DNA from 3 places in the Agrobacterium sp. 22-3639C2 genome. Region 2 is predicted to be linked to each of the others. Evidence: predicted binding sites of a transcription regulator. Region 2 holds the regulator's gene; each other region holds the start of a gene.

The links. The regulator LexA, encoded in region 2, represses DNA repair genes until DNA is damaged. The targets are predictions, from matches to a motif close to TGTTCNNNNTGTGTTCNG.
Positions count from the first base shown of each region.
Region 1: ACQZ6D_RS15895 (DNA recombination protein RmuC) is a predicted target of LexA. The motif match lies at 3,052-3,069, and genes of this name have one in related genera.
Region 3: ACQZ6D_RS16310 (2'-5' RNA ligase family protein) is a predicted target of LexA. The motif match lies at 1,307-1,324, and genes of this name have one in related genera.

Region 1 covers NZ_JBNWDB010000003.1:592,857-600,011, reverse strand. The annotation lists gene trmB (tRNA (guanosine(46)-N7)-methyltransferase TrmB) at 163-861, shown strand; gene ACQZ6D_RS15900 (ribokinase) at 874-1,773, opposite strand; gene ACQZ6D_RS15895 (DNA recombination protein RmuC) at 1,827-3,020, opposite strand; gene def (peptide deformylase) at 3,169-3,681, shown strand; gene fmt (methionyl-tRNA formyltransferase) at 3,729-4,664, shown strand; gene truA (tRNA pseudouridine(38-40) synthase TruA) at 4,664-5,464, shown strand; gene ACQZ6D_RS15875 (hypothetical protein) at 5,480-6,076, opposite strand; gene dapE (succinyl-diaminopimelate desuccinylase) at 6,060-7,155, opposite strand, start outside.
Region 2 covers NZ_JBNWDB010000001.1:380,614-387,768, reverse strand. The annotation lists gene eno (phosphopyruvate hydratase) at 1-644, opposite strand, end outside; gene kdsA (3-deoxy-8-phosphooctulonate synthase) at 792-1,637, opposite strand; gene ACQZ6D_RS01895 (VOC family protein) at 1,637-2,518, opposite strand; gene lexA (transcriptional repressor LexA) at 2,729-3,451, shown strand; gene ACQZ6D_RS01885 (glutathione S-transferase family protein) at 3,890-4,573, shown strand; gene ACQZ6D_RS01880 (ComEC/Rec2 family competence protein) at 4,590-7,025, opposite strand.
Region 3 covers NZ_JBNWDB010000003.1:676,526-683,680, reverse strand. The annotation lists gene ACQZ6D_RS16320 (ArsC family reductase) at 1-90, opposite strand, end outside; gene ACQZ6D_RS16315 (hypothetical protein) at 302-469, shown strand; gene ACQZ6D_RS16310 (2'-5' RNA ligase family protein) at 530-1,246, opposite strand; gene guaA (glutamine-hydrolyzing GMP synthase) at 1,351-2,928, opposite strand; gene ACQZ6D_RS16300 (5'-methylthioadenosine/S-adenosylhomocysteine nucleosidase) at 3,011-3,649, opposite strand; gene ACQZ6D_RS16295 (PaaI family thioesterase) at 3,646-4,095, opposite strand; gene ACQZ6D_RS16290 (TspO/MBR family protein) at 4,176-4,628, opposite strand; gene ACQZ6D_RS16285 (DUF1513 domain-containing protein) at 4,680-5,774, opposite strand; gene ACQZ6D_RS16280 (imelysin family protein) at 5,779-6,900, opposite strand; gene ACQZ6D_RS16275 (di-heme oxidoreductase family protein) at 6,900-7,155, opposite strand, start outside.

The DNA of each region.
Region 1 (7,155 bases), on a different contig from region 2:
TAAAATTGCGTAGCGATTTTACGTCCGGAAAATGCGGGGACTTGTTCTAAGCCTTGTCATTCGACGGGGATTGAGAGATACCGGTTGCACCATTTGTAACCCGCATAGTGCCATTCAAGTGGCCCTGTGCGGGTTTAGTCTATTTGTTCTTGAGAGTATGACATGACGGAAGAGCGGCGTTCGCGCGCAACGGAAGCGTTTTTTGGCAGACGCAAGGGCAAGCCCCTGCGCAATCAGCAGATCGATACGATCGAAAACCTGCTGCCTTTGCTGAAAATCGATCTGGAAAGCGCGCCTCCGAAAAATCTCGTCGCTCTCTTTCCGGCGGATGTGAAATCGGTGCGTCTGGAAATCGGTTTCGGCGGCGGCGAGCACCTTGCCCACCGCGCGGTTGAAAATCCTGAGACCGGCTTTATCGGCGTCGAGCCCTTCGTCAATTCCATGGCCAAGCTGCTGGCAAGCGTGCGTGAAGGCGAGTTGATGAATATCCGCCTTTACGATGATGACGCGACGCAATTGCTGGATTGGCTGCCGGATGGGTCGATCGATCACATCGATCTTCTCTATCCCGATCCCTGGCCGAAGAAGAAGCACTGGAAGCGCCGTTTCGTTTCCGACGTCAATCTTGCCCGTTTCCATCGCGTCCTGAAACCCGGTGGCAAGTTCTGCTTTGCTTCCGATATCGATACCTACGTCAACTGGACGCTACAGCATTGCGCCCGCCACGGCGGTTTCGAGTGGACGGCGGCAAGTGCCGAGGACTGGCACACCCCCTATACCAACTGGCCGGGCACGCGTTATGAGAACAAGGCGAAAAGAGAAGGCCGCAGCTCGGCCTATCTCACTTTCATTCGCATTTAACAGCTCGAACCGTCAGATATTCGCGTCCACTTCGGCAGCAACCGGAATGGAAGGCTGGGCGCCGGCGCGGGTGCAGGCGAGCGAGCCTGCGACGGCGGCGCGCTTCAGCGCCTTTTCGAAATCCATACCCTGATCGAGGCTGGCGGCGAGATAACCGCAGAATGTATCGCCAGCGCCGACAGTATCGACCGGCTCGATCTTGAGACCGGACGCCTTGAAGACCTTGCCGTTGCGAATGGCGATCACGCCATCAGCACCAAGCGTCACGATCAATGTCTGGCCGGTCTGCTCATGCAGGGATTTGAGTTCATTTTCCCGTTCGGAGGCTGAAAGTCCGTTTTTGCCGATCAGCAGTTCGAACTCGGTTTCATTGGCGATGACGATATCGGCAAGGCTGGCAAGGCGCGGCCCGTCCGCGGTCAGCGGCGCGGTATTGATGATAGTGGTGATACGTTTAGCCTTCGCGGCCGTCAGTGCTGCTTCGATTGAGGGTGCGGGCACCTCGAACTGAAGCATCAGAATATCGCCCGCTGCCATCTCCGCCACGGCTCTTGCGGCGTCGGATGCGGAAACTTCGCCATTGGCGGCGGGAATGACCGAGATCATGTTCTCCCCGCCTTCACCGATCAGGATTACGGCGGTTCCCGTGGGGCCGGGCGCGGTCTTGACGAGCGACAGATCGGTGCCGGCATCGCGCAGCAATGTCAGCGCTGGCGCGGCAAAGGTGTCATCACCCGTAGCGCCCGCCATTTTGACCGTTGCACCTGCGCGCCGTGCGGCAAGCGCCTGATTGGCTCCCTTTCCGCCGGCCGCCGTGGAAAAGGTCTCTCCCGTCACGGTTTCACCGGGTTTGGGCAGGCGTTTGGCGGTGGCGACGAGATCCATGTTGATGGAGCCGAAAACAGTAATCATCAGGGCATGTCCGTATGAAATTCAAAGCAAGGCGGCGACTTTGCCCGAGGGGATCACTCGTCGTCAACCACCCGCAACTTGGCCGTTCCTGCCCTGTTCTCTGCAAAGCGTCGCGCCTGCTCGATTTCGCTATGGGAGGTCTCCTTTTCCGTCGGCGAAAAATCGAGTCCCTCGATCTTCTGGCCACGCGCCAGCACCTTGTCGGAGGAGATCAGCATCATGTCGACATCTTTCTGCGCCAGCCCGAAATGGGCTTGCAGCTTGCGCGTCCGGTCGTCCAGCCGCCGCACGTCATCCATGAGAAGCGCGACTTCACCCTGAATGAGGTGCGCCTGCTCGCGCATGCGCTGGTCCTTCAGCACCGACTGGATAACCTGCACCGACAGCATCAAAAGCGATGGCGAGACAATAACGACACGAGCGCGATGGGCACGCTGCACGAGATATTCGAAATGCTGGTGAATATCGGCGAAGATCGATTCCGACGGCACGAAGATGAAGGCCGTATCCTGCGTTTCTCCGCGTATCAGATATTTCTCCGCCACGTCGCGAATATGCACTTCCATATCGCGGCGGAACTGCTGGGTCGCAGCCCGTTTGCCCTCGGGCGTTTCATCCGCCTTCAGCGCATTCCACGCCTCCAGCGGAAACTTGGCATCGATGACGAGGGACGGGGCGTTGTTCGGCATCCTGATGATGCAGTCCGGTCGGTAGCCATTCGAAAGCGTGGGCTGAAGCTGAAAGGCCCCGGCGGGGAGCGCATCGGCGATCAGCGCTTCCATGCGCGCCTGCCCGAAAGCGCCGCGCGTCTGCTTGTTGGAGAGGATCGCCTGAAGCCCGACCACGTCCTTTGCCAGATCCTGAATATTACCCTGGGCGGCATCGATAACCGCAAGCCGCTCCTGCAGGCGGCTTAGATTCTCGTGCGTCGATCGGGTCTGCTCGGTCAGCGTCTCGCCCAGCCGCTGCGACATGCCGTCGAGGCGCTGGTTGATCGTCTGGCCCATCTCGCTCTGGCGCGTGCCGAGCGTCTCGGCCATCGCCGCGATCCGGCCGTGCAGTTCCGACTGGGTTTTCAGCAGATCGGAAATTTCACCATCGGCTTCCGCTTTTTTCCCACGACTTTTCGTGACCATCCAGAAAGCGGAAAGGCCGAAAACGAGAGCCGTAAGAAGCCCGCCGAAGCTGATGTCGACGGAGCCGGCCCGCAAGGCGGGATCGAGGAGAAAAGAGAAATCGATGCTCATGGCTAAATCTACCAGATTTCCAGTGATTCGTAAGATCAAAACAAGAACATTCATGCGGCGGAATTGAGTCGGCCAAAACCGGACGAAGGTCTCATTTCGACCGCGTATTTTTTATTTCCTCCGCGCAAGAGATACGTTATGGGAAGCCATGACTATCAAACCGCTTATCATTTTGCCCGATCCCGTGCTGCGCCAGCAATCAAGGCCCATCGAACAGGTGGATGCCGAAGTGTTGCGCCTTGCCGACGATATGCTCGAAACCATGTATGATGCGCCGGGTATCGGCCTTGCCGCCATTCAGGTGGGCGTGCCGCGCCGCATGCTGGTGATCGACGTTTCGCGCGAGGACGAGGAGAAAAAGCCGGTCGTCTTCATCAATCCGGAAATCCTCAGAGTGTCGGACGACGTCTCGGCCTATGAGGAAGGGTGTCTCTCCATTCCCGATTATTATGCCGAGGTAGAGCGTCCCGCATCCCTGACAGTGCGATATGTCGATCGTGACGGCAAGCAGCAGACGGTCGATGCGGACGGACTTCTGGCGACGTGTCTGCAGCATGAGATCGACCACCTGAACGGCATTCTGTTCATCGACCATATTTCGCGGCTGAAGCGAGAAATGGTCATCAAGAAATTCACCAAAGCAGCCCGCGCTAAGGTCTGATTCGTCTTAAATATGTAGACGGACCGGCATAGAGGGCAGGGGGCGATATGGCTCTTCGCATCATTTTCATGGGCACGCCGGATTTTTCCGTTCCCACGCTGCGTGCATTGGTGGACGCTGGTCACGAGCTCGTTGCCGTTTATACGCAGCCGCCGCGTCCAGGCGGTCGCCGTGGCCTCGATCTGCAGAAATCGCCGGTGCATCAGGCCGCCGAACTGCTGGGTCTGCCCGTGCTGACGCCGGTGAATTTCAAGGCCGAGGAGGACCGGCAGCATTTCAGGGAATTCAACGCCGATGTCGCTGTTGTCGTTGCCTATGGGCTGCTATTGCCCGAGGCAATCCTGAGCGGTACGCGTCTTGGCTGCTATAACGGCCACGCCTCGTTGCTGCCGCGCTGGCGCGGCGCTGCTCCCATTCAGCGGGCGATCATGGCTGGCGATGCCGAGACGGGCATGATGGTCATGAAAATGGAAAAGGGGCTCGATACCGGCCCGGTGGCGCTGACCGCCAAGGTCACGATCGGTGAGAATACCACGGCAGGTGAATTGCACGACAGCCTGATGCTGACAGGCGCGCGGCTGATGCGGCAGGCGATGGACAAGCTGGAAGCAGACGATCTTCCTCTCGTTGCGCAGCCGGAAGAAGGCGTCGTTTATGCGTCGAAAATCGACAAGGGCGAGACCCGGATTAATTTTTCCCGGCCGGCACAGGACGTCCATAACCATATCCGCGGCCTTTCGCCTTTCCCCGGCGCCTGGCTGGAAATGGAAATCGGCGGTAAGGCCGAGCGCGTGAAGGTTCTGGCGTCAGAACTGGCGAGCGGTATGGGCGAAGCGGGCGCTGTGCTCGATGACGCCCTGACCATCGCCTGCGGCAGTGGCGCGGTGCGGCTTACCCGTTTGCAGAAGGCGGGTGGCAAGCCGCTGTCGGCTGCTGATTTCGTTCGTGGCACACCCGTTCCCGCCAGAACGAGGCTCGGCTGATGCCGCGTTTCCGCATGACCGTCGAATATGACGGTACGCCTTACTTCGGCTGGCAGAGACAGGATAACGGCCCTTCAGTTCAGGGCGCGCTTGAAGCTGCCGTCCGGTCGCTTACCGGCGAAACCGTTTCTATTCGCGGCGCTGGCCGCACCGATTCCGGCGTGCATGCCGTGGGACAGGTAGCCCATGTCGATCTTTCCCGCGATTGGGCGCCATATAAGCTTCGCAATGCTCTCAACGCCCATCTGGCCATGGCGAAAGAGGCCGTCTCGGTTATCGACGTAACGGCGGTGACCGAGGATTTCGACGCGCGCTTCTCCGCGCTTCGCCGCCATTATCTGTACCGCATCATTTGCCGGAAAGCGCAGCTGGCACTCGAGCACAGGCGCGCATGGTGGGTATCGAAAGATCTGGACCACGAACGCATGCATGAAGCTGCACAGATGCTCGTCGGCCGGCACGATTTTACCACTTTCCGCTCGGTTCATTGTCAGGCGAGCAGCCCGGTCAGAACGCTCGACCGGCTGGATGTGACGCGCAATGGCGATCTTATCGAGATACGCGCCACCGCGCAGAGCTTTCTCCACAACCAGATACGCTCTTTTGCCGGAACGCTGAAAATGGCCGGTGAAGGCAGCATGACACCGGAAGACGTGCGCGCGGCACTGGAAGCACGGGATCGCAAAGCTTGCGGCCCCGTCGCGCCGCCGGATGGTCTCTATTTCATGCAGGTTGATTATCCCGACGTCATTCCGCCGCGGGTCTATTCAAAGGTCGAGACGGTCGAAGACACAGACTGAAGTCCGTCTCGTTTCTCAGGCCGGATAAACGCCGAGAAAACGTTGCAGCGCCTCGGACAGAAGCATGCCCGGCACCAGCAGGGTCATGACGATCGCCGAGACAAGCAACGACTGGTCGCGGATGAAGAAGCGCACGATCCGCGAAAAGGCGAAGACCAGCGACAGCAGCAGTGCCAGCCAGAGGATGGCGATCAGCCCCTGCAAGGGCGGCAGAAAAAACGCGATCAGGATCAGAACCGCATAGGCATAGGAAAACGGCAGCGACAGCCAGTTCATGGTGGTGACCAGTGCGGTGAATTTTTCCCGTGCGCCAAAGGCGAACAGCAGCATGCCGATCAACAACAGCGGCACGATCCAGCAGATAGCCTCGACCATCGCAAGGCGGAAAAAGTAGATTAGTCCCGTTCCTGTTCCGGGCGGATAGCTTGCCAGGAACGCAGCGCGCAGCCACAGCCAGGACACCAGCATGGCGGGCAGGCACCAGAGGGCGGAGTAGAAGGACCGCCACATGCCGCGCTCGGAAAGATCCAGATAACGCGCGCCGGTATGGTCGCCGAGCAGCAGCAGCCAGAGGCCTTTCAGATAGAGCCTTACTTCACTTGCCGTCGGCATGAGAGAACCAGCGTTCGATGAAGGTCTCGTAGATGCGTGTCAGCGTCTCCAGATCGGCGATTTCCACGCGCTCATCGACCATATGCATGGTCTGCCCGACGAGGCCGAATTCCACGACGGGGCAATAATCCTTGATGAAACGCGCATCCGACGTGCCGCCGGTGGTCGAAAGCTTGGGCTCCTTGCCTGTCACGGCTTCCACGGCGCCGGAAAGCGATGAGATGAGCGCATTGTTCCGGGTCAGGAAAACATGGGCCGGACGGTCCGCCCAGACGATCTCATATTTGACCGGGCTGCGGTCGGGACGAAGTTCTCCCTCGGCAGCGGCGGCATCGAGGCGGCGGATGATTTCCGCCCGCAGGCTCTCCACCGTCCAGCTGTCATTGAAACGGATGTTGAACGACGCCGTCGCCCGCGCCGGAATGACATTTGTGGCGGCGTTGCCGGTGTCGATGGTCGTCACTTCCAGATTGGACGGCTGGAAGTCATCCGTACCGTGATCGAAGGGCGGATGCATCAGCGCGTGGGTCAGTTGCAGCAGCCCGCGAATGGGGTTGTCGGCCAGATGCGGATATGCGGCATGACCCTGCACGCCATGCACGGTGATGCGGCCCGAAATCGACCCCCGGCGGCCGATCTTGATCATGTCGCCCAGCTGGTCGGGGTTGGTCGGTTCACCAACCACGCAGGCATCCCATGTCTCGCCTTTGGCGGCGGCCCATTCCAGCAACTTGGAGGTGCCGTTGATCGAGGGGCCTTCCTCGTCACCGGTGATCAGGAAAGAAACGGAACCTTTCGGTTTTCCGTGTTTCTCGATGTAGCGGGCAATGGCGGCAACGAAACAGGCAATGCCGCCCTTCATGTCCACCGCACCACGGCCGAACATTTCGCCGCCGGCAATTTCAGCGGCAAAGGGCGGATGGCTCCATGCCGCCTCGTCGCCCACCGGAACAACATCGGTATGGCCCGCAAACATCAGGTGCGGACCTTCCGTGCCAAGCCGGGCGTAGAGGTTTTCAACGTCAGGCGTTCCCGCTTCCGTCGCCACCATCTTTTCCACCGCAAAGCCAAGCGGTGAA
Region 2 (7,155 bases):
GGCGCGCTTTCGAGACCCGGTGCAAAACCGCCCTCATCGCCGACATTGGTGTTGTGGCCCTGTGCGGACAGTTCTTTTTTCAGCGTATGGAAGACTTCGGAGCCCATGCGCACGGCTTCGCGAATATTTTCTGCGCCGACCGGCAGGATCATGAATTCCTGGAAGTCGATGGGGTTATCGGCATGCGCGCCGCCGTTGATGATGTTCATCATCGGAACCGGCAGCAGATGCGCGTTCGGGCCGCCGACATAGCGGTAAAGCGGCAGGCCGGAGGCTTCAGCGGCAGCCTTCGCAACGGCGAGCGACACGCCGAGGATGGCGTTGGCGCCGATGCGCGACTTGTTCGGCGTGCCGTCGAGCGCGATCATCATCTGGTCGATCTGGATCTGGTTTTCAGCGTCGAAACCGCCAATCGCGTCGAAGATTTCTGTATTGACGGCTTCGACCGCCTTTTCCACGCCCTTGCCGAGATAACGCTTGCCGCCATCGCGCAGCTCAACCGCCTCATGCGCGCCGGTGGAGGCGCCGGAGGGAACGGCGGCACGGCCCATGGAGCCGTCTTCGAGATAAACGTCGACTTCAACGGTCGGATTGCCGCGGCTGTCGAGAATTTCGCGCGCGATGATATCGGTAATGGCAGTCATGGTCTCTCCCTTGGGAATGGAACAGATATTTTCCGTCGCCTGTCTTAGACGATGGCGAAGAAATTACAATGACGGTGGGCAGCGGAAACGGCCCGCCCGCCATTAAAATCGATTGGCACAAAAGTGCCCGCCGTCACGGTCAGCCGATCAGGCTTTCGTAATCGCGTCGAAAGCCAGAAGCTTTTCGAGCATTTTCGGCATGTCCTTCAGATGGACCATGTTAGGGCCGTCTGACGGCGCATTGTCCGGATCCTCATGCGTCTCGATGAAGAGGCCGGCCACGCCAACCGCAACGGCCGCACGCGCCAACGTCTCGACGAATTCGCGCTGGCCACCTGTGGAGCCGCCCTGCCCGCCCGGCTGCTGCACCGAATGGGTGGCATCGAACACGACAGGTGCGCCGAGCGCTGCCATGATCGGCAAAGAGCGCATGTCGGAAACCAGCGTGTTGTAACCGAAGGACGCGCCGCGCTCGCACAACATCACATTCGGATTGCCGCTCTCATTGAGCTTGGCAAGCACGTTCTTCATGTCCCAGGGCGCCAGAAACTGGCCTTTCTTGACGTTGATGACGCGGCCGGTTTTGGCGGCAGCAACGAGAAGATCGGTCTGGCGGCTGAGGAACGCCGGGATCTGCAGCACGTCCACTACCTCGGAAACGATGGCGCATTGCTCTTCCGTGTGGATGTCGGTCAGAACAGGAAAACCGAATTCCTTTTTGAGATCGGTAAAAACCTGCATCGCGTTATCCAGGCCGATGCCGCGTTTTCCGGAAAGCGAAGTGCGGTTCGCCTTGTCGAAAGAGGACTTGTAGACAAGCCCTATTCCCAGCTTGTCGCAAAGCTCCTTCAGGACGCCAGCGATCATGAAGGCATGTTCGCGGCTTTCCATCTGGCAGGGACCGGCAATCAGCGAAAACCGCTCAGTATTCGAGAAGGAAACCTTGCTGGCGCCGTCGCCGGCAGTGACTTTAAGATTGTTCGTAACGCTCATCATTTTTCCTCGAAGGCGAAGGCAACGCCCTGACCGGGTGCTGCGGGCACCACCAGACGGCCGTCCGCTTTTGCGCAGGACACGCCATTAGCAGCAAGCACCGCCTCTGTCACGGCAAGATCGTGTGACGAAAAGACGATGCCCGCGCCGCGCAATCCGCCTTCGTTGCCATCCTGAGCACTCAGGGCCTGCCCGCCGAAAGGCGGTTTTCCGGTCAATCTGATGCTGGCATTGCCGGTCGCGAAAACCATATCACCGCGCGGAGACCATTTACCTTCACAGCCAAACACCGTCTCGATCAGGCCCGCCACCTTCGCATCGCCGCCGGTAAACAGGACGATTTCACTCAGGCCGGTGACACCATTGGCGTGGCGCTCAAGCATGGTGCGATCGCCCGGAAGGGCTTGAAGCCGTTGACAACTGAACAAAAAGAAATCCGCGGCCGCCCCGCTTGCCGCAAAAGCCAGCCGGAACGCCGCCTCGCCTTGCGAGCCATCCGGCATCCGAACAGGCCGCGAAAACTCGAAAACATCGCCCGCCGAAAGGCCGGCTGCCCGAAACCGCTCATGGTCAACCAAGGCGTCTTTAGTCCTGGCGACAAGAGCCGAAAAACCCTCCTGCCCGTCCCGTTGCCGGAAGGCCACATCCCTGCCGGTGAACACATCACCCCCCTCTATTGACGCATTATATTTAGCCGGATCAGCAATTGCGAGCGGCTCCAGATAGGTGCCATCGGCGAAAAATACGCAGGCATTTTGGGTGCCGAAAGGGTGCAGAGCCTCCGGCGCAACCGTAAAGCCAAGACTGACGAGGCGCTTCACGGCGACGCCTATGACTTCCACGGGCAAAACGAGATGGTCAACGCTATAGGGTTTCGTCATGACATGTATCCTGCTGGCCTTCCGCCCGGAGCATGCCGGGACGGTTTTGACCGCACAAAAGCACAATTGCGTGCTATGAGGCAAATCATCACAGCAATAAATGGCACCTTCACGAAATTTTAGGGGATTGCAGAACACATATGGAACATATAGTGTTCGTTCTGTATTTGTTTCGCGACTTCCACTACGATTCTAAAGGGTGTTTTCCTCATGCTCACGCGCAAACAGCAGGAATTGCTTCTCTTCATTCATGAACGAATGAAAGAGTCCGGCGTGCCGCCCTCCTTCGATGAAATGAAGGACGCACTCGATCTTGCTTCGAAATCCGGCATCCACCGCCTGATAACCGCTCTCGAAGAGCGCGGGTTCATTCGTCGGCTACCGAATAGAGCTCGGGCGCTGGAAGTCATCAAGCTGCCCGAGGCTTATACGCCGGGCGCAAGGCCGCAGCGCGGCTTTTCGCCAAGCGTTATCGAAGGCAGCCTTGGCAAACCCAAAACGCCGGAACCGGCCCCTGCCCCCAAGACGCCGGCCAACGATCTGGGCGGGGCTGTCACCGTGCCGGTCATGGGCCGCATCGCTGCGGGCGTGCCGATTTCCGCCATTCAGAACAACACCCATGATGTGGCCGTGCCAGTAGACATGCTTGGCACGGGCGAACATTACGCTCTTGAGGTCAAGGGTGATTCGATGATCGAGGCCGGCATTTTCGACGGCGACACAGTCATCATCCGCAACGGCAACACCGCCAATCCCGGGGATATCGTTGTGGCTCTGGTGGATGACGAGGAAGCCACGCTGAAGCGCTTCCGCCGCAAGGGTGCCTCCATTGCGCTCGAGGCGGCAAACCCAGCCTATGAGACCCGTATTTTCGGGCCCGACCGGGTGAAAATTCAGGGCAAGCTGGTGGGGCTGATCCGCCGCTACCATTGATCTTATCGAACCGAACGTGCTCACTTTACATTAGGCGTCATCGTGAAGATGGCGCCTATATATGGTTTGGCTGTTTCCAAACGTGGCGTGCTTTAGCGGGTGCACGAGGATATGCGCCATTCAGCCTATGCGCGTTGCCCTTTCCAAACTAAGTTCCTGCTCCATAAAGATGCTTCGGTTTCGCTACAGGCGTGGTGGCGAATGGGCTGTTCGCTGTAATTGTCGAAGCGATCCCATCCGCTGTTTTTTAGCGACGTTGTTCTGTCGTGTTGCGCAGTCAGTTTAGTGGTCACCAAAGGGTGACTTATCGCAAGGCGCGCTCTCAGTGACCCCACATCACCATTCATCAACGGCGTTTATGGGAGCCATGGATAATTTTCGATATTCCGTGAACGCTTGGCAGGTGTAGAAATACGCGTCATATCCGGGAGATACGCCATGTACGATCTTTATATAGCCAACAAGAACTATTCTTCATGGTCGCTGCGGCCGTGGGTATTGATGCGCACGCTCGGTATCGCCTTTGATGAAAAGCTCATTCCGTTCGGCGAAGGCGTCTCCTTCTCCTCCTTTTCGCCGACGGGCAAGGTGCCCTGCCTGGTCGACGAGGGTATGACGGTTTGGGAAACGCTTTCGATCGTCGAATATCTTGCTGAAAGACACCAGAGCGTCTGGGCAAGCGACAAGCATGCGAGGGCCTGGTCGCGTTCGGCCGCAAGTGAGATGCATGCCGGCTTTTCCTCGCTGCGCAATCTCTATCCCATGTCGGTGGGCATTCGGGTCAAACCCAGGGGCGGCGATTCCGGGCTTAAAGCCGATATAAAGCGGATCGATGCGTTGTGGAGCGAGGGTCTCACAAAATTCGGCGGGCCATATCTTGCCGGTCAAAAGTTCACGGCGGTCGATGCTTTCTTCTGCCCGGTTGCATTCCGTTTCCAGACCTATGGCAGCGCGGATCTTTCGCCAGCAGCGAAAGCCTATTGCGACCGGCTGCTCGCCCTACCTGCCATGCAAGAATGGTACGAGGCCGGTTTGAAGGAGAGCTGGCGCGACGCTGGTCATGAAGAGGAAGTTGGCGGGATCGGCGAATTGACTGAAGATTTGCGCGCCAAGGCCCGATGATCCATGCTGACGGCGGTCATTGCGACGCCGCCAGCAGCCGGACGATGGGCTGCGGCAGATCACGGTCGAAACGTCCGCTTTTCCAGTCGTAATAACGGTGCTGGCTCCAGGGCCTGTCCGTTCCGGCGATTGCGGCGCGCAACCCGCTCGCCACACCCTCCTCCCTCTTGTCGGCAAAATCTATTTCCACAGAACCGAGACGCCGCAAGATGTCACGGCTGAGCAGGAGTGCACCCGAGCGGCACTTAGAAAAAGAGGTTCTGCGGGAAACAACGACGATATCGGCAATATCGCAGGCTTTTCCCGCGAAGCGGCCATCTTCCAGAACGACGATCCACTCTCCGCTTGCGGCGCTCGCTACGCACCATATGTCTTTCCTGCAGGTGAAGACGCCAGCTTTGGCGTCTTTGAGCGCCGCCGTCATCTCGCGTACCACGACAGCCATGTCTTCCGGCGACAGTTTCGATCTCGAGTCAGAACCAGCAGTATTTGCCATGCTCTCACCATTTATAAAATCTGGCGGCACGGTTTTTTCCGGCAGCAGCAGCGCCCTTTGCCACTGGCCGTAAACGAAGCCCTGCGGACGGGCTTTTGTGGTTGAGACCTTGCCGTCCTCCAGGAGTGCCACCAAGTCGCCGTCCTCGTGAATCAATAGATCCGGCAGATCACGATAGGCCGTAACTGCCGACACACCGAAGGCGAAGAGCAGAAACGGGATGCCAAGAAGCGCAAGCCGGCTGCGCAGCAATGTCAGCAGCAGGAAACCCACCGAAGCCAAACCGATAAACCAGCCGTGCGGACGCCCAGTCGCTGCGCTGCCGCCCCAGGAGGCCACCTCGTTTGCAACCTCGATGACGAGTGCCATGCCATAACCCATGATCTTCAGGAACGGCGCATCGAGCCCGAAGGGCATCAGCAGCATGGCGATAAGAGCGAATGGCATGACGATCAGCGACATGAGCGGCATTGCAGCCAGATTGGCGAACAGTCCATAGGTGGTGACACGGTGAAAATGTTCGGCCGAATAGATCGCCGTAGAAAGGCCCCCGATCAGCGACGTCGTGATAACGCCGCCAATGACCGCGCCCATCATTTCCGCCACCTTCAGCCATGCGGGCTTGCGCCCGATGAACAGCCGCTCGCGATCCGTGCGCCAACGGCTCCAGAAGGCATAGGCCGAAACAAGCGCTATGGTGGCCGCAAATGACATCTGAAAACTCGGACCCATGATTTCCGAGGGCGAGAAAGCCAGAATGATCAGGGCGGAAATGGCAACGTTTCTGAGGCTGAGTGATGGCTGATCGAAAAGGACCGCGATCAGCATCACAGACATCATCAGCCAGGCACGCTCGGCGGAAACGGCGAAACCGGAAATCAGATAATAGGCAAGCGTCATCAGCAGTGCCGCGAAAGCCGCGATCTTCTTGACCGGCCAGCGCTGCGCAAAGGCGGGAAACAGGCTGAAAGCCAGTCTCAGGCCAACAAAGAATATGCCGGAGGCCAGTGCCATGTTGAGCCCGGATATGGCAACGATATGGGCAAGGCCGGAGAGCCGCAACGCCTCCATCGTCTCCGCCGATATGGCCTGTCTCTCATCGGTGATGATGGAGGCGGCGAAGGCTCCGGCATCACCGCCGATGGTGGTGCGGATGCGTTCGGCAATTGCGCTGCGAAGGCCGTAAAGCCGCATATCGGCCCATTCCAACCAACCCTTGTCAGGCCTTGCGTCACCAACGGGTGATACAAGCGCCTGCGGTGATTTATAAAAGAAACCGGTCGCGCCTATGCCTTTGAAATAGGACGTGAAGGCGAAGTCGTTCAGTCCCGGTAAGGCCGGGCCGGATGGCGGCGAGAGGCGGACCTTGCCGCGAAGGGTTGCGCCGAGTGCGATCGGCTCGCCTCCGCCACGCGAAAGCACCGATATCCTCTGCGGCGGACGCGACAATGTCGGGTCCGCTGTTGCGGTCAGATCGACGACATATCGCCAGTAGCCGCGTGCATCGACCTCCCGGCGCGCCACGGTGCCGGTGATGGTGGTGGTGACGGGGGTATCCAGCACCACGGTCCCTGCCCTTCGGGTTTCGAAATCTGCCAGAAGCATGCCCAGCAATAGAAAAGCGAAAGGGCCGCAAACCGCCGCCGCAATGCCAGCTTTATATCTCACAAAGAGCGCCAGAACGGCGACAAAAAGAAATGTGGCAATCAAAACGACCGGGGAAGGCGTGGCATCTAGAGAAAACCAGAGTACCGCGCCGCAGCCGATGGAAACGGGAATGAAAAGAAAATCGTGGCCGAATGCGCGCTCCTCGGCCAGGCACATGGCGATTTTTTCGGCCACGGTAGTGTTGCGGTTAATCTCGGGAATAATGGCGGGAGTGTCATATGTTGCCGCATCACTGCTTCGGCGGAGAGGAAACAGAATTTCCCGTGTGCCGGGCAAGTCTCCCTGCATCGTTTTAGCATATTCGAAATGCTGTTTTTCCCCTTGACCGAGCAATCCCCACCGCCCCTTGCCGCACCAAAAACAGGTTTGCAGACCAGCGCTGGGGATTGCAATCCTTTACTTTAACGATGCGTTGACC
Region 3 (7,155 bases), on a different contig from region 2:
GAAAGAATAGTCGACACCGTTGGCTTCCAGCCAGCTTCTGGCCTTTTTCATCGTGTCGCAGTTCTTGATGCCGTAAATGGTGACCGTCATGTTGCCTGCCTCTTTGTCTTGAACTTCCGGCATAACAAATAATGCGCCGTATTCAACCCGCAGCCTGAAGCACGGAATTCGAGCCATGCAAAAATGCAGTGTCTGACATCCAAACGAGCGCGAGCAAAGCTGCATGGCTTCCCTGCTACATCATGAGTTGTAGCAGAGGACAAAAATGCCCATTATCTGGGCATCAAAGATGGAGAGAAAAATGCGTCAGGTTGCAAAGACATCGCGTAACTTCTTTGGCGAAACTTTCGCCGTTCTCGGTGCCGCACTTTCGGTTTCGGCCGCTGTCCGCGCGCATCGCAAGCCGGCCCGCGCCGACCTCGAAGCGCTTGGCATCGACGGCAAGGCTTTCGACAAGGTTCAGCTCTAAGCTGATTATCGTTTGCAGCGAGGCGACATCGCCTCGCTCGTGCGTATATGTTGGCGGGCCTTAGCGTTCCGCCTGCTTTCGGTTCGGCCGTTTTCTCGGACCGATCAGTTTATCCGGTAAATGCAGCTGGCTTTCGAGCGGCTCGTAACGATCTGCTTTTGCGGAGAGTGCGAAGCGTCCAAGGGATTCATGTCGCGTTTCGCCATTATGGCTGAAAACAAGCTCGAAATTACCCGCAAGCCAGCTATAGGGTTTTCCTGCCGGCATCGGCTCTATCTTCCCGCAGCCATAAATCATCGTGATATGCGGCGTGTAAGATGGTGCCGCGATATAGGGAAGGTTTGCCTGTCGAAGCGCGCGTTGCAGCAGCTTCACCAGAGCGTTGATCTCCGGCAGATCACCACCGTTTCGCAGCACCAGACTATTGCGACTGCCGAAAAGCGCGCTTGCGTCCAGGGTGACCGGAACAGGCCGCGCGTTTACAGCACCCATTGCTGCCTTCAGCCTGCTTGTCAGTCCGTGAGGGATTGTCTCGAAACATCCCAAACACAGCAGGGTTATGTGCAGAAGCTCGGCGGGATATGCCTCGCGGGTTGTCCGCCCCTTGGCATGATGCGACGCATCGACAAAAATTCTTTCCGCCAATTGCCGTGGTGGCTTCAGCAGTAGCAGGAGCTTGTTTCGAAAGCGCGGATTAATGCGCCGTATTTTCTGCGGCTCCAGCCCATCAAAACAAAGCTGCCTTAAGGCTCTTTCGTCCGCCAACTCGCACTCCATGACGATGCTCCACAGCCTTATGCCAAGGCCGGAAACCTATCATTGCGCGGTGATAAAATAAAGAACAAAAGAGGAACAAAAGGCGGAATTGCTCCGCCTTCGTTTTACTCCCATTCGATCGTGCCGGGCGGCTTGCTCGTCACGTCATAGACGACACGGTTGATGCCGCGGACTTCGTTGATGATGCGGGTCGCGGCGCGGCCGAGGAAATTCATGTCGTAGGGGTAGAAATCCGCCGTCATGCCATCCACGGAGGTCACGGCGCGGAGCGCACAGACGAAGTCATAGGTGCGGTAGTCACCCATGACGCCCACGGTCTGCACCGGCAGGAGCACTGCGAAGGCCTGCCAGATGGTGTCGTAAAGACCCGCCTTGCGGATTTCGTCGAGATAGATCGCATCTGCCTTGCGCAGAATATCGAGCTTCTCGCGGGTGACCGCACCGGGGCAACGGATCGCCAGACCCGGGCCGGGGAAGGGATGGCGCCCGATGAAGCTCTCCGGCAGGCCAAGTTCACGGCCAAGCGCACGCACCTCGTCCTTGAAGAGCTCGCGCAGCGGCTCCACCAGCTGCATGTTCATGCGCTCGGGAAGGCCACCGACATTGTGGTGGCTCTTGATGGTGACGGAAGGACCGCCGGAGAAGGAAACGCTCTCGATGACGTCAGGGTAAAGCGTGCCCTGCGCGAGGAAATTCGGAGCACCCTTGCCGTCTGCTGCGATCTTGGCAGCTTCCGCCTCGAAGACCTCGATGAACAAACGGCCGATAGTCTTGCGCTTCACTTCCGGGTCGGAGACGCCAGAAAGCTGGCCCAGGAACATGTCTGCGGCATCCACATGTACCAGCGGAATATTGTAATGGTCGCGGAACATGCCGACGACCTGCTCGCTTTCGCCAAGCCGCATCAGACCGTGGTCGACGTAAACGCAGGTCAGCTGGTCACCGATCGCCTCATGGATGAGGATCGCCGCAACCGAGGAATCGACGCCGCCGGAGAGTGCGCAGAGCACGCGCCCGGTGCCGACCTGATCGCGGATCTTGCGGATCATCTCGGCGCGATAGGCTGCCATCGTCCAATCGGATTTGAGACCGACGATCTTGTGCACGAAGTTGGAGAGCAGCTTGCCGCCATCTGGCGTATGCACCACTTCCGGGTGGAACATGGTGGTGTAATAGTGGCGTGTCTCGTCGGCAGCTATGGCGAAGGGTGCGTTCTCGGAGGTTGCGATAACCTCGAAACCTTCCGGCAGTTTCGTCACGCGGTCGCCGTGGCTCATCCAGACGGGATAGCTCTTGCCCTGTTCCCAGAAACCGTCGAACAGAGGGCTTGCCTTTTTGATGTCGATATCGGCGCGCCCGAATTCCGCCGCGTGACCGCCCTCGACAACGCCGCCGAGCTGGGTGCAGAGCGTCTGCTGGCCGTAGCAGATGCCGAGGATCGGAACCTTGCTGTCGAACACCGCCTGCGGCGCACGCGGGCTGCCTTCCGCCGTGACAGATGCGGGGCCGCCGGAGAAGATCACGCCCTTGGGCTGGAGCTTCTCAAACGCCTCTGCGGCATTCTGAAACGGGTGGATTTCGCAATAGACCCCGGCTTCGCGAATGCGGCGCGCAATCAGCTGCGTCACCTGGCTGCCGAAATCGATGATGAGAATGCTGTCGGGATGGGCTATCTGGGTCATGGCGAGCCTTTAAAGAAAATGGCGGCTTTAGGCAACCCGGAAGCGGGCATCTAACAGCGGAAATTTACTAAAATCGCGAGGTTCAAAGGGTGATCGCACCATCTTCGATAGCGCGGCAAAGCCTGTCGACGGCGTCTGCGAGCTTTTCATCGATGATATGCAAGTATTCCGTCCAGTCGTCCACATGGTTCACATCTTCCCTGCCATCGGAAATACCGCGCAGGCCGATGAGCGGCACGCCGAAGCGCTGGCAGGCCCGGAGCACGGCATAGGTTTCCATTTCCACCATATCGGCATCGATCGACCCATAGGCGGCACCAGAGACGACATTGGCACCCGTGGAAAGCCGCGCCTCGGCAATATCGGGTATGCGCAGGGGCAAGGCCACCTCGGCCGGCAGATCGAGAAACGGCGTGCGACCCTTTTCAAAACCGAAGGCTGAGGCATCCATGTCGCGATAGGCAACAGAAATAGCCTGATAGATGCCAGTCTGGTCGAGCGTCCGCGAGCCGGCGGAGCCGAGCGAAACGACAAGGTCAGGCAGATGACCCGCCGCATCGAGACCAGCAAGAATTGCCGTGACCGAAATCGCTGCCTCGACCGGGCCGACGCCGGTCATCAAGGGCGCGATGCGCGCCTGCAGGTGGGGGCCGTATTCGGCGGAAGCCGCCATGACGAAAAGAATGGATTTGTCCGCAACATGCAAAAGCCGGTAGCTCATCCGGTAATATCCTCGCGGCCCTTCACCACCATCATAGTGCCTGTCATGGAGGCGATGAGCTTCGCCGGCCCGTCGGAAAGGGCGTAAGCGCGGCCATCGGCAACGATCAGGTTGTTGCCCGGCTTGATGATTTCGCCACGAAACAGGAACCGCTCGCCGCGCCCGGGCGACATGAGGTTGACCTTGAACTCGATTGTCAGCAGCGAGGCTTCCGGCTCTATGATCGTATAGGCGGCATAGGTGCAGGCGGTATCCAGGCCGGCGGCAATGACACCGGCATGCAATATGCCGTGCTGCTGTGTCAGCTTTTCATGAAACGGCAGCTCGATTTCCACCAGACGGTGTTCGATGCGGCTTATCTGCGCACCGATTGCCTGCACCACACCCTGCCGCGCAAAGCTTCTTTCTATCCGCTGACGAAAATCGCCGGGATCCGTGATCTCCATTGGCTTACCTGCCTGCTTTTGTCCTCACCGCAAACTGACATGGCGTGTGGCGGCGGGCAAGGCAAGTGCCGCAGGAGCAATTAGTTCAGCACGGCGATGCTGGCATTCAGCAGCGTGGCAAAGGCGACCCAAAGGGCGTAGGGCACGAAAAGCCACATGGAGATGCGGTCGCGACTATAGGTGAGCGCAATGAAAGCCAGAATGCAGATCAGCATAGGCACGATGATAACGAGCGCGCCTGTCGGGCTTTGCATGCCGAAAAAGATGGGCGACCACAGGAAATTCAGCACCAGCTGCGTGAACCACAGACGCATGCGCGCGCCCGCCGGTCTCACGATCCATGTTCGCGCGCCTGTAATGCCGATCATCACGTAGAGCGTTGTCCAAACGGGGCCGAATATCCAGTTGGGCGGGTTGAAGGGCGGCTTCTGAAGCGACTGGTACCATTCGCCCGGCACGTTGTTGATGCCGATGAGCGCACCCAGCGCAACAACCACAACCACGAAAATGATATACACGGACAGGTTTTTCATGACGCCTCAAATGCTTTTTGGTCTTTTTTGTTCCGGTGCATTTTCAGTATTTTAGCCTGAAATACGCACGATATGCTGGTCCCACGCCACGTCGCTGCGAATAGCCTCGAAAAATCCGTCATAGGAAGAAACCGCAATTCCCTTTATGGCGGGTGCAACGCCCGCAGCCTCCCGCACGGTCGTCTCGGATACAACACGCCCGGTTTTCGCATCCAGCGTCACGGCCGCGTTGCCATTGGGTGAGGTCAGGCCCACCAGGCCATCGCGCCGGTTGACCGCGATGGCACCGACATAATTGGCAAGGCGCACCGTCGTTTGCTCTGGTAGATCGACGAAGGCAAGGTCCTCGCCCTTCGAGAAATGGCCAACAAGCGGCGGAAGATCGTTGCGCGGTCCCTCATATTGGCAGGCGAACCAGACACGCCCGTCATCGCCGAGATCGACATGGCGGGTGGAAAGCTGTCGTAACTGGTCTGGCATCGTATGTTTCTGGATCAACTGGCCGCTGGCGGCGTCCAGAAGCACGAGTGACGGCTGCATGCTGTCGACATTGAGTTTGGTTCGGCCGAAATCCGGGTGGGTCTCGATGCCGCCATTGGCGATCACGATCAGCCTGCCATCGTCGCTCACGGTCATGTCATGGGTGCCAATGCCGTGGGCGTCGTATTCACCGATGCGTGCAAATCCGTTGCGGGCATCGTAAAGCCCGATAACACCGCGATTGCCATCGAAGTCGTTTTCGCTGGCGTAGAGGATCGCACCGTCGGGAGAAAATTGTCCGTGGCCGTAGAAGTGGCGGTTTTCCGGCGTGTGCATCACGACAGGCTCGCGGCGTCGCGCGGGGTCAAAGGCCATGAAGAAGGTGCCGGGCCGGCGCGCAAAGGCCACTGTCATGCCGGTCGCATGGCTCGTTGCCATTCCATGGGCGCGGGCTGGGAGCGCAACACGGTCGATGATCTCGCCGCGTTCGCTCACAGTCGCAATGCCGTAGGAACCGTCATGGGCGCGAAAAGCGGAAGCGAAGACAGCGTCGGCGCGTTCAAGCGCATGCAGCGAGCCGGGAGCGAGCGTCGCAAGGAACGGAATGCCCGCCGCCTTGATGAAGCTGCGCCTGTCTATCAGCGTCGGCTTTTTGCATGATATCACCGCCTCAGTCTCCGTCGGCGAAGGAAAAGCCGGAGCTGAGACCGATTGCGCCGCCATACTGGTCGTTGAGGCGGTAGATCAGGTCTTTGCCGTTCAGCAGCAGGTAATCCACCTTGGCGCGTTGCTGGTCGTCATCAAGCGCCTTTTCCACGTTGGTATCAATCGTTCCCGCAATGCGGATCATCGATTTGGCGATGAAATCGATGGAGTTGACGATGGAGCGCTGGTCGGGTGGCACGAGTTCGACCATATCGGCCGTGTGCAGGAGGGTCTGAACGGCCTTGATGTTTGCGGCAATGCTTTTCCACGTCAGGCCGGACCGCCAGTAGATCGCCGTGCGGGGAAACTTCGCCTTGTCCGGCCCCTTGTAGAACGTCTCTATGCGCTGGTCGCGGATTGCTTCGGCGCCGTGCACGAGAATGCCAAGCAGGGCAACCAGCGCCTCACGCTCATCGCGAAAAACGGGATTATTCGCGCCGGGCTGCGTCCAGTTTTTCTGCGCTCCATCAGGTGCGTTCCAGCTGTCGGAAAGCTCCGCCGCCACATTGGCAACGTTGCCGGCAATCGCCGCGCCATAGCGGCAACGGAAATCGCCCTTCTTGTCGAACAGGTCACCCGCGTCGGTGCCATAGAGCACGAATTCCAGCGCGCCGAGGCCCTGCGCTGCGACACTCTTGCCCTTCAGGCTCTCGGCGCTGGTGACGCTTTCGTCCTTTTCCGCAAGGTAACGCTGTACCTGTTTCAGGCCAAGACCCTTCTTGTCTGGGTAATAGAGCACACGTTCGAAGCGGTTGTGCTCGATCACCGGACCGACCCGAACGATCTCGATGGTTGACCAGCTGGAGACCGTATCAGCAAAGGCCGCTTTGGCCGCCTCATCCGTCGTTTTGGAAGGGGCGGCGCAGAAAGCCTTCATGCTGCCTTCCAGCTTCTCTGCCGATTGCCGGAAGTGGTCATAGCCGGGACGGATGAAACCGTTCACCGCTTTTTCCATCACGCCCCGCACCTGTACGGGGTCGAGCGGTGGCGGCGGCATCAGCTCCACATCCTGCGCCATTGCGGGCCGCATACCCAAAAGCAGCAGCACGGAGATGAGACCGGGTATTTTTCGCATGGCATTTTTCATCAAAGGGACTCCAGAAAAGCCAGCAAAGCCTGCCGGTCGGATTTTTGCAAGTCGGCAAAGGCATCGCGCGCTTTTTGCGCTTCGCCGCCGTGCCATAGTATCGCTTCTGTCAGGCTGCGCGCCCGCCCGTCATGCAGGTAAAAGCCGTTGCCATTCACGCTTCGCGTCAGACCGATACCCCAGAGCGGCTGGGTTCGCCATTCCTGCCCGCTTGCTTCGCCCACCTGCTGGCCATCGGCAAGCTCCTCTCCCATG